4 regions of the Enterobacter sp. FW301-JW81 genome follow, and region 4 is predicted to be linked to each of the others. Evidence: predicted binding sites of a transcription regulator. Region 4 holds the regulator's gene; each other region holds the start of a gene.
The links. Region 4 encodes sigma-54, which starts transcription at its own class of promoters, with help from an activator protein. Its sites were predicted from a motif close to GTTGGCACANNTTTCGCTNT; they were not measured.

Region 1 (3,865 bases), on a different contig from region 4:
TTCCGGCGTTTTGACTTTAACCAGCATGGCGGGTAATTTCAGCGGCGCGCTGCCGCCGAGCAGGTTTTTCGCCAGATACATCGCACTTAATTGAATCGGCTGTAAAAAGGGCAGCACCTGACCGTTAATTTCGGCGCAGTCCCCCAGCGCGTAAATATCGGGCTGCGTGGTTTGCAGGTAGCTATCTACCTTCACGCCGCGCTGTGTTTCCGCGCCGGCACGGTGAGCCAGCGCGGTTTCCGGACGCAGCCCCGTCGCGGCAACCACGACATCCACCTCAACGCTGCGGCCGCCGTCAAGCGATGCGCGAATGCCGCCTTCGGTTTTAGCGAGGCTCTGCAGCTGCGATTTGAGCAGCAGATGGACGCCCATGTCGGTCAAACGATGCTGCAGGCGGCTGCTTACCTCTGCGGGCATCAGCGCCGACAGAATGCTCGCCGCGTGGTCAACCAGGGTAATGGCCTTGCCTGCCCGGCAGAAATCCATCGCCAGCTCGGTACCGATCAGCCCGCCGCCGACAATCATTACACGCTTTGCATCGCGCAGCAGGGTTTCGCTGGCCTGATACTCCTGCTGGCTGTTGAGCGTTATCATCAGCTCGCGGCCTTCAACCGGCGGCACGAACGCAGAGGCTCCCGTTGCCAGCACCAGCTTGTCGTACTGCCAGGTTTTCTCCTTCGCTTTCACCACGTGCGCGGCGGCGTCGATATCGGTGACCCAGGTGTACGGAAACAGACGCAGGTTGAACTGTTCTGCGAACTCCCCCGCCGTCTGGCGGGTGAGATCTTCGGCGCGCTGATTCTGGCTGATGACGTGGCTTAAATCAGGCTTGTTGTACTCGTCCATGCTGTCGGCGGCGATCACCGTCAGCGGCACGTTAGCATCCTGTTTGCGGATATTTTTCACCAGCTGGCGGGCGGCAAAGCCCGAGCCGATGATGACGATGCCGTTATTCATTTTGCCTCCGTACCCAGTTCATCAAAGACGTCTTTACCGAGGGAACATTCCGGGCAGAGGAAGTTGTCCGGCACGTCACTCCACGGCGTGCCTGGCGCAACGTCCTGCAGCGGCTCGCCCAGCTCTGGGTCGTAGATCCACTGGCAGACGCTGCACTGCATGCGTGGGCCGAGATCGGCGGCGGCAGATTCACAGGCGGTCGCTGCAGGCGCTGGGGCCGCGGCGGGTGCGGCTTCCGGAAGCGGTGCAAGCGCCCACTGACGGGCAATATCGCGGCCGTGCTGGCGGCAGATCTCCAGGGCGTCGATATCCGGGCGCCACTTGGCCTTCAGGCTCATGGACATCTCAAAGCCCGCATCCTGTAAGCGGGTGGAGAGACGGTCTACCGCGCCGCCGCTCCAGCCGTGAGAGCCAAAGGCGCTGGCGCGTTTGTTACGGAAGCGCAGGCCGGTCATCTCTTCTACCAGACCGGCAATTTTCGGCATCATCACGTTGTTCATGGTGGAGGTACCCACCAGCACGCCTTTAGAGCGGAAAACGTTGGTGAGGATTTCGTTTTTATCGCTGCGCGCCACGTTGAAGATTTTCACCGCCACGTTAGGATCAACTTCGTTGATGCCCTGGGCAATGGCGTCCGCCATCATGCGGGTGTTGTTGGACATGGTGTCGTAGAAAATCGTAATGCGGTCTTCCTGATAATCCGCCGCCCATTTCAGGTACAGCTCCACTATCTGGGTTGGGTTTTCACGCCACACCACGCCGTGGGAGGTGGCAATCATATCCACCGGCAGGTTAAAGCCGAGGATCTCGGTGATTTTAGGCGTCACCAGACGGCTGAACGGGGTCAGGATGTTGGCGTAGTAGCGCTGGCACTGTTCGAACAGTTCGGTCTGATCCACTTCGTCGTTGAACAGGCGCTCGTCGCAGTAGTGCTGGCCGAAGGCGTCGTTGCTGAACAGCACCGCGTCGCCGGTCATATAGGTCATCATGCTGTCCGGCCAGTGCAGCATCGGGGTTTCCACGAAGATCAGCTGTTTGCCGTTGCCGATATCCAGGGTGTCACCGGTTTTCACGGTGTGGAAATTCCACTCCGGATGGTGGTGGTGACCGTTGATCGAGTCGATGGCGTTGGTGGTGCAGTAGATCGGCGTGTTCGGAATGTAAGACATCAGCTCGGTCAGCGCGCCGGCGTGGTCCTCTTCCGCATGGTTGATGATGATGTAGTCGATGGCGTCGAGATCGATTTCGCTGCGCAGGTTCTGCACGAACTCGCGGCTGAATTTGTGATCGACGGTATCGATCAGCACGTTTTTACCTTCCCGGATGAGATAGCTGTTGTAGCTGCTGCCGCGCAGCGTTTTGTACTCCGTCCCGTGGAAGTCGCGTACTTCCCAGTCACGTTGACCAACCCAATGAATGTTATTTTTAACCAGAATAGACATAGCAACCTCAGCGTAATATCGCGTTTTTCAAATAAGATGGTTTGCTTATATCAAGTTGCGTGCCAACTTTTATTTTATTGATTTTACTGGATTATTATTTTTATGACTCTTAATGGGTAGTCATTATGACTATTCATATTGCAGTCAATATGACAACATGCATTGTCAAAATGACAGCGAGGCAGACATGAGCTTTTCCGTAGACGTGCTGGCGAAGATCGCCATTGAACTGCAAACCGGCATCGGCCATCAGGACCGCTTTCAGCGGCTGATCTCCACGCTGCGCCACGTGCTGGCGTGCGATGCCTCGGCACTGCTCCGCTACGAGGGGCGGCAGTTTATTCCGCTGGCTATCGACGGGCTGTCCAGGGACGTTCTCGGGCGGCGTTTTGCCCTTGAAGGTCATCCGCGGCTGGAGACCATCGCCCGGGCCGGGGACGTGGTGCGTTTCCCGGCGGACAGCGATTTGCCTGACCCGTACGACGGGCTTATTCCGGGCCAGGAGAGCCTGAAGGTGCACGCCTGCATCGGCCTGCCGCTGTTTGCCGGGCAAAACCTGATTGGGGCACTGACGCTCGACGGCATGTCGCCGGACCAGTTCGACACCTTCAGCGACGAAGAGCTGCGCCTGATTGCCGCGCTGGCCGCCGGGGCGCTGAACAACGCCCTGCTGATTGAACAGCTGGAGAGCCAGAACATTCTTCCCGGCAGCCCGGCGGCGTTTGAGCAGGTGGCGCACACGGAGATGATTGGCCTTTCGCCGGGCATGGCGCAGCTCAAAAAAGAGATTGAGATCGTCGCCGCCTCCGATTTGAACGTGCTGATCTTCGGTGAAACCGGCACCGGTAAAGAGCTGGTGGCGAAGTCCATTCACGAAGCCTCGCCGCGCGCGGTTAACCCGCTGGTGTACCTCAACTGCGCCGCGCTGCCGGAGAGCGTGGCGGAAAGCGAGCTGTTTGGTCACGTCAAAGGGGCGTTTACCGGGGCCATCAGCAACCGCAGCGGCAAGTTTGAAATGGCCGATAACGGCACGCTGTTTCTGGATGAGATTGGTGAGCTTTCCCTGTCGTTACAGGCCAAGCTCCTGCGCGTGCTGCAGTACGGCGATATCCAGCGCGTGGGGGATGACCGCAGCCACAGAGTGGACGTGCGCGTGCTGGCGGCGACGAACCGCGACCTGCGTGAAGAGGTACTTGCCGGGAACTTCCGCGCTGACCTGTTCCACCGCCTGAGCGTGTTCCCACTTACCGTGCCGCCGTTGCGCGAACGCGGGGACGACGTGCTGCTGCTGGCGGGCTTTTTCTGCGAGCAGTGCCGTCTCAGGATGGGGCTTTCCCGCGTGGTGTTAAGCCCGGGGGCGAGAGCGCATCTGCTGAGCTACGGCTGGCCGGGCAACGTGCGCGAGCTGGAGCATGCGATTCACCGCGCGGTGGTGCTGGCGCGGGCGACGCGTTCGGGTGACGAGG
Region 2 (3,865 bases), on a different contig from region 4:
GAAGGCGGTGCGGGTGCGTAAAATAATCTCGCCCCCTTCCGGCCCCAGCGCCTGCAGCGCGTTGCGCACAATATTCAACAGGACCTGCTCGATCTGATCCGGGTCATGCGCCAGTTCCGGCAGGCTTGGGTCGTAATCACGTACCAGCGTGACGTTCTCCGGCAGCTCCATTGAGACGAGCTTCACCACCCGTTCGGCCACTTTATGGATGCTTTCTGTGACATGCATTCCCGGCTGCTGCGGCCCGAGAAGGCGGTCAACCAGATTACGCAGACGGTCCGCCTGCTCAATGATGACGTTGGTGTACTCCGCCAGAGCAGGGTCGGGCAGCGCCTTGGTCAGAAGCTGCGCCGCGCCGCGTAATCCACCCAGCGGGTTTTTGATTTCATGTGCCAGACCGCGCACCAGGTCTCGGGCGGCAATTTGCTGCGCATGCTGAAGCTGCTCCTGGCTCAGTCGACGCTGATTATCCATCGGCGCCATTTCAAGCAGGATCATACCTTCGGGAAGACGCTGCGCGGTCAGCGACAGGATATGCGAGCGCCCGTCGATCACCAGCGTCACTTCGTTATCCGTGAACCCTTGACCCGCCTGCAAACTTTCCTGCATCAGGCCAATATTCAGCGAAAAATAGCTCAGGAGTTCCGGAAGCGGGGTGCCAAACAGTTTGCGTGCGCTTTGGGCAAGCAACTGCTGCGCCGCCGGGTTGGCGTAATGCACCGCCAGCTCGTCATCGACCAGCAAGATGCTGTTAATCAAAGAATTGAGGATCTGCCCAGCATCGGGCAGCGTGCCAGTTGCCATTCAGCAGTCTCCTGGAGTCGTTTGCACTAATTTAGTGCAGTATAGCGTTTTCGGCGTAAAAAGCGCGTGAGATCAGGTTGTTGGTGGAGAAAAAAGCCCATCCGGAGATGGGCTAAAAGTTTCCACGGCAACTACTCCCGGCGCTTGTCACGCCGGGTAAAACAACTTTATTAAACGCTGTAGTACAGTTCGAACTCAACCGGGTGCGGAGTCATACGTACACGGTCGTTCTCTTCAGTACGCAGGGCGATGTAAGCGTCAATCGCTTCATCAGTGAACACGCCACCGGCAGTCAGGAACTCACGGTCTGCGTCCAGCGCCTGGAGGGCTTCTTCCAGAGAGCCAGCAACCTGTGGGATCTCTTTCGCTTCTTCTGGCGGCAGGTCGTACAGGTTTTTGTCCATCGCTTCGCCTGGGTGGATCTTGTTTTTGATACCGTCCAGACCCGCCATCAGCAGTGCTGCGAAGCACAGGTATGGGTTAGCCGCTGGATCCGGGAAGCGCACTTCGATACGACGCGCTTTCGGAGAGGCAACAACCGGAATACGGATAGAAGCAGAACGGTTACGAGCAGAGTAGGCCAGCATCACTGGTGCTTCATAGCCCGGGACCAGACGCTTGTAAGAGTTAGTGGTTGGGTTCGCCAGGGCGTTGATCGCTTTAGCGTGTTTGATAACACCACCGATGTAGTGCAGCGCCTGCTCAGACAGACCCGCATACTTGTCGCCAGAGAACAGGTTGGTACCGTTCTTGGACAGAGACATGTGGCAGTGCATACCGGAACCGTTGTCGCCAAACATTGGTTTTGGCATGAAGGTTGCGGTTTTACCGAAACGGTGCGCAACGTTGTGCACAACGTATTTGTAGATCTGAATCTCATCCGCTTTCTTGGTCATGGTGTTGAAGCGGGTTGCGATTTCGTTCTGGCCAGCGGTCGCCACTTCGTGGTGGTGAGCTTCAACAACCAGGCCCATCTCTTCCATGATCAGACACATGGTAGAACGGATGTCCTGTGAAGAATCGACCGGAGGAACCGGGAAGTAACCGCCTTTCACGCCAGGACGGTGACCTTTGTTACCACCTTCGTATTTGGTGGAAGAGTTCCATGCACCTTCGATGTCATCGATAGCCACGTGGGAACCAGAAATTGAAGCGCCGAAACGGATGTCGTCAAACAGGAAGAACTCTGGCTCTGGCCCGAACAGAACGGTGTCTGCGATGCCGGTAGAACGCAGGTACTCTTCAGCGCGTTTTGCGATAGAACGTGGGTCGCGGTCGTAACCCTGCAGAGTGCCTGGCTCGAGGATATCGCAACGGATGATCAGAGTCGGTTCTTCGAAGAACGGGTCAATGAGCGCAGTGGTCGCATCTGGCATCAGAACCATGTCGGATTCGTTAATGCCTTTCCAGCCACCAATGGAGGAGCCGTCAAACATTTTGCCTTCTTCAAAGAATTCGGCGTTCACCTGATGAGCAGGGATTGTGACGTGCTGTTCTTTACCTTTGGTATCGGTGAAGCGCAGATCAACAAACTTCACTTCATGTTCGTTCAGCATCGTCAAAACGTGTTCAGCGGACATACTTAACTCTCCAGATTGGTCATTGTCGTCGTGGTAACGAGGTCTTCAATTTCTGTTTGTACTGGCTGTCGCCATGTATTTTTTATAAAGCGAAATCTGTGCCAACTTTTAAAACACCCCAAAAAGGCGTTATCATGCGCACCATAGTGCAAAAGGGCTGCACCACAATGGATTTGTTGCACCAGTATAGTGCTTCAATGTGAACATTGAGCACCATATTGGTGCAATTTACGTTAAAGTGCCCTTTTACCGCTCCGTGAAAGCGATCACAAAGCATCTCTGCAATACTTGTTTGCGGGGGATGTTTGTGATCCTGTTTTGTAGTGCGATTAATCCGTGTACAATAACGCGCTATTTCTAAATGCCTGAGGCAAAGTTGTGATCGAAAATTTGCGTAACATCGCCATCATCGCGCACGTTGACCATGGTAAAACTACCCTGGTTGATAAGCTGCTGCAGCAATCCGGTACGTTTGATGCTCGTGCCGAAACCCAAGAACGCGTGATGGACTCCAACGATTTGGAGAAAGAGCGTGGGATTACCATCCTCGCGAAAAACACCGCGATTAAATGGAATGACTACCGTATCAACATCGTTGATACCCCAGGGCACGCCGACTTCGGTGGTGAAGTTGAACGTGTAATGTCCATGGTAGACTCCGTTCTGCTGGTCGTTGACGCAATGGATGGCCCAATGCCACAGACGCGCTTCGTGACCAAAAAAGCATTTGCCCATGGTCTGAAGCCAATCGTTGTTATCAACAAAGTTGACCGCCCTGGCGCGCGTCCTGACTGGGTTGTTGACCAGGTATTCGACCTGTTCGTTAACCTGGACGCGACCGACGAGCAGCTGGACTTCCCTATCGTTTACGCGTCTGCGCTGAACGGTATCGCAGGTCTGGACCACGAAGACATGGCTGAAGACATGACCCCGCTGTACCAGGCGATTGTTGACCGTGTTCCTGCGCCAAACGTCGATCTCGACGGCACCCTGCAGATGCAGATCTCTCAACTCGACTACAACAACTACGTTGGCGTAATCGGCATTGGTCGTATCAAGCGCGGTAAAGTGAAGCCTAACCAGCAGGTCACTATCATCGATAGCGAAGGCAAAACCCGTAACGGTAAAGTAGGCAAAGTGCTGACTCACCTGGGTCTTGAGCGTATCGAGAGCGACGTGGCAGAAGCGGGCGACATCATTGCTATCACCGGTCTGGGTGAACTGAACATCTCCGACACCATCTGCGATCCGCAGAACGTCGAAGCGCTGCCAGCCCTGTCCGTTGATGAACCAACCGTATCGATGTTCTTCAACGTCAACACCTCTCCGTTCTGTGGTAAAGAAGGTAAGTTCGTTACCTCTCGTCAGATCCTTGACCGCCTGAACAAAGAGCTGGTGCACAACGTTGCGCTGCGCGTTGAAGAAACCCAGGACGCTGATGCGTTCCGCGTTTCTGGTCGTGGTGAGCTGCATCTGTCTGT
Region 3 (3,865 bases), on a different contig from region 4:
TGCCCGCACGGATAATTTCCGAGTAGTAAGCGGCCTCAAACATGGAGAACGCCACCATCGCGGAGATCAGGCGGATATCGGTTTTCGGCGACAGGCCCAGCACGTTTTGCAGGAAGCCGGGCACAATCAGGTAAAACCACAGCAGCACCATTACCAGCGGGATGGAGCGGAACACGTTAACGTAGGCGGTCGCAAACCAGGCGAGGGGTTTAAAGCTCGACAGGCGCATGACGGCCAGCAGGGTGCCCCAGACGATACCAATGATGATGGCGATAACGGTGATTTTTAAGGTAATCACCAGGCCATCAAGCAGGTATGGCATGGATGGAACGATAGAACTCCAGTCAAATTCGTACATTATTTGCCCCCCAGATTACCCGGCAGGCGGATTTTGCGTTCAACCAGGTTCATCACCAGCATGATGAAAGCGTTAATCAGAACATACGCGAGCGTGATCGCGGTGAAGGATTCCCACGCGTGCGCGGAGTAATCCAGCAGTTTGCCCGCCTGAGCGGCCATATCGACCAGGCCGATAGTCGAGGCGATGGCCGAGTTTTTCACCAGGTTCATCATCTCAGAGGTCATCGGTGGAACGATAACGCGGTAGGCGTTAGGCAGCAGCACATAGCGGTAGGTTTGCGGCAGGGTCAAGCCCATTGCCAGGCCCGCATTTTTTTGTCCACGGGGTAATGACTGAATGGCGGCACGCACCTGCTCGCAAACGCGCGCAGCGGTAAACAGCCCCAGACACATCATGGAGGAGACAAAGAACTGTACATTCGGATCCAGTTCCGACTTGAACCACATGCCAATATTTTCAGGCAGCAGTTCCGGGATAACCAGATACCAGGTAAAGAATTGCACGATCAGCGGAACGTTACGGAACAGTTCCACATACAGGGTGCCAAGTGTTGAAAGAAAACGGTTAGGGACGGTGCGCAGAATACCGAACAGAGAACCGACAAGAAACGCGATAATCCACGCCGTTATCGATAATGCCACGGTAACCTGAAAGCCGCTCCACAGCCAGCCAAGATAGGTGGTGTTGCCGAACGGGGCTTGTTGCAGGAATATGCCCCAGTTCCAGTCTATTGACATAATAAACTCCAGAAAAAAAAGGGTAGCAGCGCTACCCTCGAAGATTGGTGAGAAGCTCATTTTTCGCGCTGAGTGGGGAACGACCACTCAACGTATAGTCTGTCCATGCTTCCCGACAATCGAGAGGGCAGGAGATCCCGCCCCTGTTGTTCTAATTAGTTAAGAGCTTTGTCATTTGGAGATTTGAACAGCGCTTTCATGTCTTCAGACAGTTCAAAGTTCATGTTGAGATTTTTTGGTGGAATCGGGTTCTTGAACCACTTGTCGAACCATTTTTCCGCTTCGCCGGAGGTCTGCACCTGAGCGATGGTGTCATCGATCAGCTTTTTGAACTGCGGATCGTCTTTACGCAGCATACAGCCGTAGGCTTCTTTCGACTGCGCGGTACCGACGATATCCCAGTTGTCCGGTTTTTTCGCTTTCGCACGCTCGCCCGCCAGCAGGGCGTCATCCATCATAAACGCGACGGCACGACCACTTTCCAGAGTACGGAAGGAGTCGCCATGGTCTTTCGCGCTGATGATGCGCATATCCATTTTCTTCTCGTCGTTCAGCTTGTGCAGCAGCACTTCTGAGGTGGTACCGGAAGTGACAACGACCGCTTTGCCTTTCAGGTCCGCGAAGTCTTTGATCTCACCGCCTTTCTTGGTCAGCAGGCGGGTGCCCACAACAAAGATGGTGTCCGAGAAGGCAGCCTGTTTCTGACGCTCGAGGTTATTGGTGGTGGATCCACACTCGAAATCAAAGGTGCCGTTTTGCAGCAGTGGAATACGGTTCTGTGAAGTGATTGGGATCAGCTTCACCTGCAGGTCAGGTTTGTTCAGCTTTTTCTTCACAGCTTCAACGATGGCGTTGGAGTAATCCTGTGAATAGCCCACGACTTTTTGCGTGTTGTCGTAGTAAGAGAACGGGACTGAAGATTCACGGTGGCCGACCACGATGACGCCGTTTTTGGCAATCTTGTCGAGAGTGCTGCCTGCTGCCGGAGCATCTTCAGCGTGAACCACGCCTGCAGACATTCCCATAACCAGCATTGCTGTGGCCAGTTTACGTAATTGCATACCCAACTCCTTTTTTATCAGCGCCAGTGACGCTTTGATACCCATTGTGATGTTGTTATATCTCGCGCAATGCGAGTGCAGTGTTATGCAAGCTTGTTAACATTTAGTCTGGCTTAATGTAAAGATTTTGCTGCGTTATTGTTTATTTTTGCGAAGCGCGCCGCACCATTCAGAGGCAAATATCTCCCGTTGCACCGTTTCGGTGCTACCGATGATCTACGCTGGTGCGACTAAGTTGCACGTTAAGCCAAACTGCGTTTACCTGAATAAACAAAGCAATAGGCGTGCCAGAATTGAACTTTGGAGGGAACTGTCGGGTGGCAGCTACGCCTTACCCGACCTACGGGAACGAAATGTAGGCCGGGTAAGCGTCAGCGCCACCCGGCAAAGGAGGTAAGGTTATTTACTACGCTGACGCAGGCTCATCAGCACCGCGCCAAAGCCGAACAGCACGGTCAATATCCACAGCGGCCAGTTACCGGTACGGGCGTATGGCGTCAGGCCGGATGTCGGCGTGACTTTTGTGGTCAGCACTTCCCGGGTGAACTGTGGGATCATGGCCTGGATTTCGCCCTGCGGTCCAATCACGGCGGTGATGCCGTTGTTGGTGCTGCGCAGCAGTGGACGCGCCAGCTCCAGGGAGCGCATCCGCGCCATCTGGAAGTGCTGCCACGGGCCAATTGACTTACCAAACCAGGCATCGTTAGAGATAGTCAGCAGGAAGTCCGTGTCAGGGCGGAAGTTATCGCGCACCTGCTCGCCGAGGATAATCTCGTAGCAAATGGCCGCCGTCAGAGCAAAACCGTGCGCGTGAAGCTGGGGCTGAACGTATGGCCCGCGACTGAAAGAGGACATCGGCAGGTCAAAGAACGGTGCCAGCGGGCGCAGAATCGACTCCAGCGGAACAAACTCACCAAACGGCACCAGGTGGTTCTTGTTGTACCGGTCAGTGGAGTTATAGCTGTACTCGCTGTCTTTGCCGAGCGTAATGATGGTGTTGTAGGTGTCGTAGCGGTTCTGCTGATTGAGACGCGCATCAACAATGCCGGTGATCAGCGTGCTGCCACGCGAGAGCAGCAGGTCGTTCATCATGTTGAGGAACGGCTGCTGGTTAATCTCCAGATCGGGGATCGCCGACTCTGGCCAGATAATCAGCTGTGATTTACCCATCACCTCTTCCGTGGCGTTGGCGTAGATCTTCAGCGTATTCAGCAGCTCTTTCTCGTCCCACTTCATGGACTGCGGGATATTTCCCTGAACCATAGAAACCTGCGTGGCGCGTTCGGGCTCAAGGGTGAACCACTGGATATAGCGCAGCGGGAAGGGCAGAGCGAACAGCACCAGCGCCACAACCAACGGCTTCCAGCAGCGCTTGACCAGCGCCAGGACCAGCAGGCCGCTGACAACCATCAGCAGGAAGTTGATGGCCTCAACGCCCATCACCGGCGCCAGGCCTTTCAGGGGGCCGTCAATCTGACTGTAGCCGAACTGCAGCCATGGGAAGCCCGTCAGCACCCAACCGCGCAGGAACTCGGTGAGTTGCCAGACCACCGGCGCGGCAATAGCGACGCGCAGCCAGCTGGTTTTTGGCCACAGGCGAGAAAGGATGCCTGCGAACAGACCGGTATACAGCGAGAGATACGCAGCGAGCAGCACCACCAGGAAGACGTTAACCGGGCCCGGCATACCACCAAACTGGGCGATGC
Region 4 (3,865 bases):
TGCAGGGCAACGTCGTCACCTTTACAGGTAACGTCGTCATGACCCAGGGCACCATTAAAATTAACGCTGACAAAGTGGTCGTTACCCGTCCGGGTGGCGAGCAGGGCAAAGAGATTATCGATGGCTATGGTAATCCGGCAACTTTCTACCAGATGCAGGACAACGGCAAGCCGGTGAAGGGTCACGCCACGCATATGCACTATGAGCTGGCGAAAGACCTGGTCATCCTGACCGGGAATGCGTATCTGGAACAGCTGGACAGCAACATTACCGGCGACCAGATCACCTATCTGGTTAAAGAGCAAAAAATGCAGGCCTCCAGCGAGAAAGGCAAACGCGTGACCACCGTACTGGTTCCGTCGCAGCTGCAGGACAAAGGCAAAGGCCAAGCCCCGGCACAGAAGAAGAGTAACTAATTCGTTATGGCAACATTAACTGCAAAAAACCTCGCGAAGGCCTATAAGGGCCGCCGTGTCGTAGAAGATGTCAGTCTGACCGTCAACTCCGGCGAAATTGTGGGCCTGCTTGGCCCTAACGGTGCGGGTAAAACCACAACCTTCTACATGGTCGTTGGCATTGTGCCGCGCGATGCCGGCAACATTGTCATTGACGATGAAGACATCAGCCTTCTGCCGCTGCACGCGCGCGCGCGCCGCGGGATCGGCTATCTGCCGCAGGAAGCTTCCATTTTCCGTCGTCTTAGCGTTTACGATAACCTGATGGCGGTCCTGCAGATTCGTAACGATCTGACCAGCGAGCAGCGTCAGGATCGTGCCAACGAGCTGATGGAAGAGTTCCACATTGAGCATCTGCGTGACAGCCTCGGCCAGGCGCTCTCCGGGGGGGAACGTCGCCGCGTTGAGATCGCGCGTGCGCTGGCCGCAAACCCGAAATTTATCCTTCTGGATGAACCCTTTGCGGGCGTTGACCCCATCTCCGTTATCGACATTAAACGTATCATTGAGCACCTGCGTGACAGCGGGCTTGGCGTATTGATCACCGACCACAACGTGCGCGAAACGCTGGCCGTGTGTGAACGCGCGTATATTGTGAGCCAGGGCAATCTGATCGCCCACGGTACGCCGCAACAGATCCTCGAAGACGATCATGTTAAGCGCGTCTATCTTGGGGAAGACTTCAGACTCTGATAGGGTAGAGGTAATGTAACGCCGAACCGGAGAAAAATGCTCTGAACATGAAGCAAGGTTTGCAATTAAGGCTCAGCCAACAACTGGCGATGACGCCGCAGCTACAGCAGGCAATTCGCCTGTTGCAACTGTCCACGTTAGAACTTCAGCAGGAGCTCCAGCAGGCGCTGGACAGTAATCCCCTGCTGGAACAAACCGATCTTCATGACGAGGTAGAAACCCAGCAGTCGCAGGATACAGAAACGCTCGACACCGCGGATGCACTCGAACAAAAAGAGATGCCGGACGAGCTTCCGCTGGATGCCAGCTGGGATGAAATCTACACCGCCGGAACCCCTTCGGGTACGCGTGCAGACTACCAGGACGATGAGCTACCGGTCTATCAGGGAGAAACCACCCAGTCACTTCAGGACTACCTGATGTGGCAGGTCGAGCTGACCCCCTTCTCCGACACCGATCGTGCAATTGCCACGTCCATTGTCGATGCCGTTGATGATACGGGCTATTTAACCGTCACGCTGGACGATATCCTCGAAAGCATGGGCGACGATGAGATTGAGCTTGAGGAAGTAGAAGCCGTACTCAAGCGCATCCAGCGTTTCGACCCGGTAGGCGTGGCTGCAAAAGATCTGCGCGACTGCCTGCTGATCCAGCTTTCTCAGTTCAGCAAAGAGACGCCATGGCTCGATGAGGCGCGCGTCATCATCAGCGATCATCTGGATCTGTTGGCTAACCACGATTTCCGCAGCCTGATGCGGGTCACGCGCCTGAAAGAAGACGTGCTGAAAGAAGCGGTGAATCTGATCCAGTCGCTCGATCCGCGCCCCGGTCAGTCGATCCAGACCAGCGAACCCGAGTACGTGATCCCGGATGTGCTGGTCAGAAAACACAATGACCGCTGGGTCGTTGAACTGAACTCTGACAGCATCCCTCGCCTGCAAATCAACCAGCAGTATGCCTCCATGTGCACCAGCGTGCGTAACGATTCCGACAATCAATATATTCGTAGCAATTTGCAGGAAGCGCGATGGTTGATCAAAAGTCTGGAGAGCCGAAATGATACGCTGCTACGCGTTAGCCGCTGCATTGTCGAACAGCAGCAGGCTTTCTTTGAGCAGGGCGAAGAGTATATGAAACCGATGGTGCTGGCGGATATCGCTCAGGCCGTCGAGATGCATGAATCAACCATTTCCCGTGTAACCACGCAGAAGTATCTGCACAGTCCGCGCGGTATTTTTGAGCTTAAGTATTTCTTCTCCAGCCACGTGAATACCGAGGGCGGCGGCGAAGCGTCGTCAACGGCGATTCGTGCCCTGGTGAAGAAGTTGATCGCCGCGGAGAACCCCGCGAAGCCACTAAGTGACAGTAAGTTAACCACCATGCTGTCCGATCAGGGTATTATGGTGGCACGTCGTACTGTTGCGAAGTATCGAGAGTCTTTATCCATTCCGCCGTCCAACCAGCGTAAACAGCTGGTCTGACACAACCGATAAGGAAGACACTATGCAGCTCAACATCACTGGACAAAACGTCGAAATTACTGAGGCTTTACGCGACTTTGTGAACACGAAGTTTGCCAAACTCGAGCAGTATTTCGAAAGGATCAACCAGGTCTATATTGTGTTGAAAGTGGAGAAAGTGACTCATATCTCGGATGCCACCCTGCATGTTAACGGGGGTGAACTCCATGCCAGTGCGGAAGGGCAGGACATGTACGCGGCTATCGACGGCTTGATTGATAAGCTTGCGCGACAGCTCAATAAACATAAAGATAAACTGAAACAACACTAATTGTCCGGGCAGTTAACGGGTGCAGGACGGCCTGTTGTGAAACACAACAGGCCATTTGTACAGTTAGCGCTTAGGTGAAATTATGATGAACAACGATTCCGCTCTTCAACTGAGCAATGTCCTTAACCAGGAATGTACCCGCAGTGCTGTTCACTGCCAGAGCAAAAAACGTGCGCTGGAGATCATCAGTGAACTGGCCGCAAAACAGCTGGGCCTGCCGCCGCAGGTGGTGTTCGAAGCGATCCTGACCCGTGAAAAAATGGGCAGTACCGGTATCGGCAACGGCATCGCGATCCCGCACGGCAAACTGGAAGAGGATACCCTGCGCGCCGTCGGTGTGTTTGTGCAGCTTGAAACACCTATCGCCTTCGATGCCATCGATAACCAGCCCGTCGATCTCCTCTTCGCGCTGCTGGTTCCTGCCGACCAGACGAAAACCCATCTGCATACGCTGTCGCTGGTCGCAAAACGCCTGGCCGATAAAACCATTTGCCGCCGACTGCGCTCGGCCCAAAGTGATGAAGAGCTCTATCAAATTATCACTGAAGCAGAAGGCAATCAGGATGATGCATAACCAGGTGATGGCCTTCACATCTGTTGTCCTGAGGAGAAACGGAACATGGTGCTGATGATTGTCAGTGGCCGTTCAGGGTCGGGGAAATCCGTTGCTCTGCGCGCGCTGGAAGACATGGGTTTTTACTGCGTAGATAACCTGCCGGTCGTGTTGTTGCCCGACCTGGCTCGGACGCTTGCGGAAAGACAAACCTCTGCCGCCGTCAGTATCGACGTTCGCAACATGCCTGAATCACCAGAAATTTTTGAGCAGGCGATGAGTAACCTGCCTGAGGCGTTTTCACCTCAGCTGCTGTTCCTCGATGCAGACCGCAATACCCTGATCCGCCGCTACAGCGATACCCGTCGTTTGC

Region 1: norV (anaerobic nitric oxide reductase flavorubredoxin) is a predicted target of sigma-54. The motif match lies at 2,447-2,466, and genes of this name have one in related genera.
Region 2: glnA (glutamate--ammonia ligase) is a predicted target of sigma-54. The motif match lies at 2,471-2,490, and genes of this name have one in related genera.
Region 3: AC3WOK_RS17590 (amino acid ABC transporter substrate-binding protein) is a predicted target of sigma-54. The motif match lies at 2,432-2,451, and genes of this name have one in related genera.

Annotation. Positions count from the first base shown of each region.
Region 1 is NZ_JBYTBA010000007.1:106,194-110,058, reverse strand. Features, by position in the region: gene norW (NADH:flavorubredoxin reductase NorW) at 1-957, opposite strand, end outside; gene norV (anaerobic nitric oxide reductase flavorubredoxin) at 954-2,399, opposite strand; gene norR (nitric oxide reductase transcriptional regulator NorR) at 2,587-3,865, shown strand, end outside.
Region 2 is NZ_JBYTBA010000010.1:83,854-87,718, reverse strand. Features, by position in the region: gene glnL (nitrogen regulation protein NR(II)) at 1-804, opposite strand, end outside; gene glnA (glutamate--ammonia ligase) at 975-2,384, opposite strand; gene typA (ribosome-dependent GTPase TypA) at 2,763-3,865, shown strand, end outside.
Region 3 is NZ_JBYTBA010000005.1:394,725-398,589, forward strand. Features, by position in the region: gene gltK (glutamate/aspartate ABC transporter permease GltK) at 1-358, opposite strand, end outside; gene AC3WOK_RS17585 (amino acid ABC transporter permease) at 358-1,098, opposite strand; gene AC3WOK_RS17590 (amino acid ABC transporter substrate-binding protein) at 1,254-2,159, opposite strand; gene lnt (apolipoprotein N-acyltransferase) at 2,559-3,865, opposite strand, start outside.
Region 4 is NZ_JBYTBA010000003.1:429,244-433,108, forward strand. Features, by position in the region: gene lptA (lipopolysaccharide ABC transporter substrate-binding protein LptA) at 1-416, shown strand, start outside; gene lptB (LPS export ABC transporter ATP-binding protein) at 423-1,148, shown strand; gene rpoN (RNA polymerase factor sigma-54) at 1,196-2,629, shown strand; gene hpf (ribosome hibernation promoting factor) at 2,652-2,939, shown strand; gene ptsN (PTS IIA-like nitrogen regulatory protein PtsN) at 3,022-3,513, shown strand; gene rapZ (RNase adapter RapZ) at 3,559-3,865, shown strand, end outside.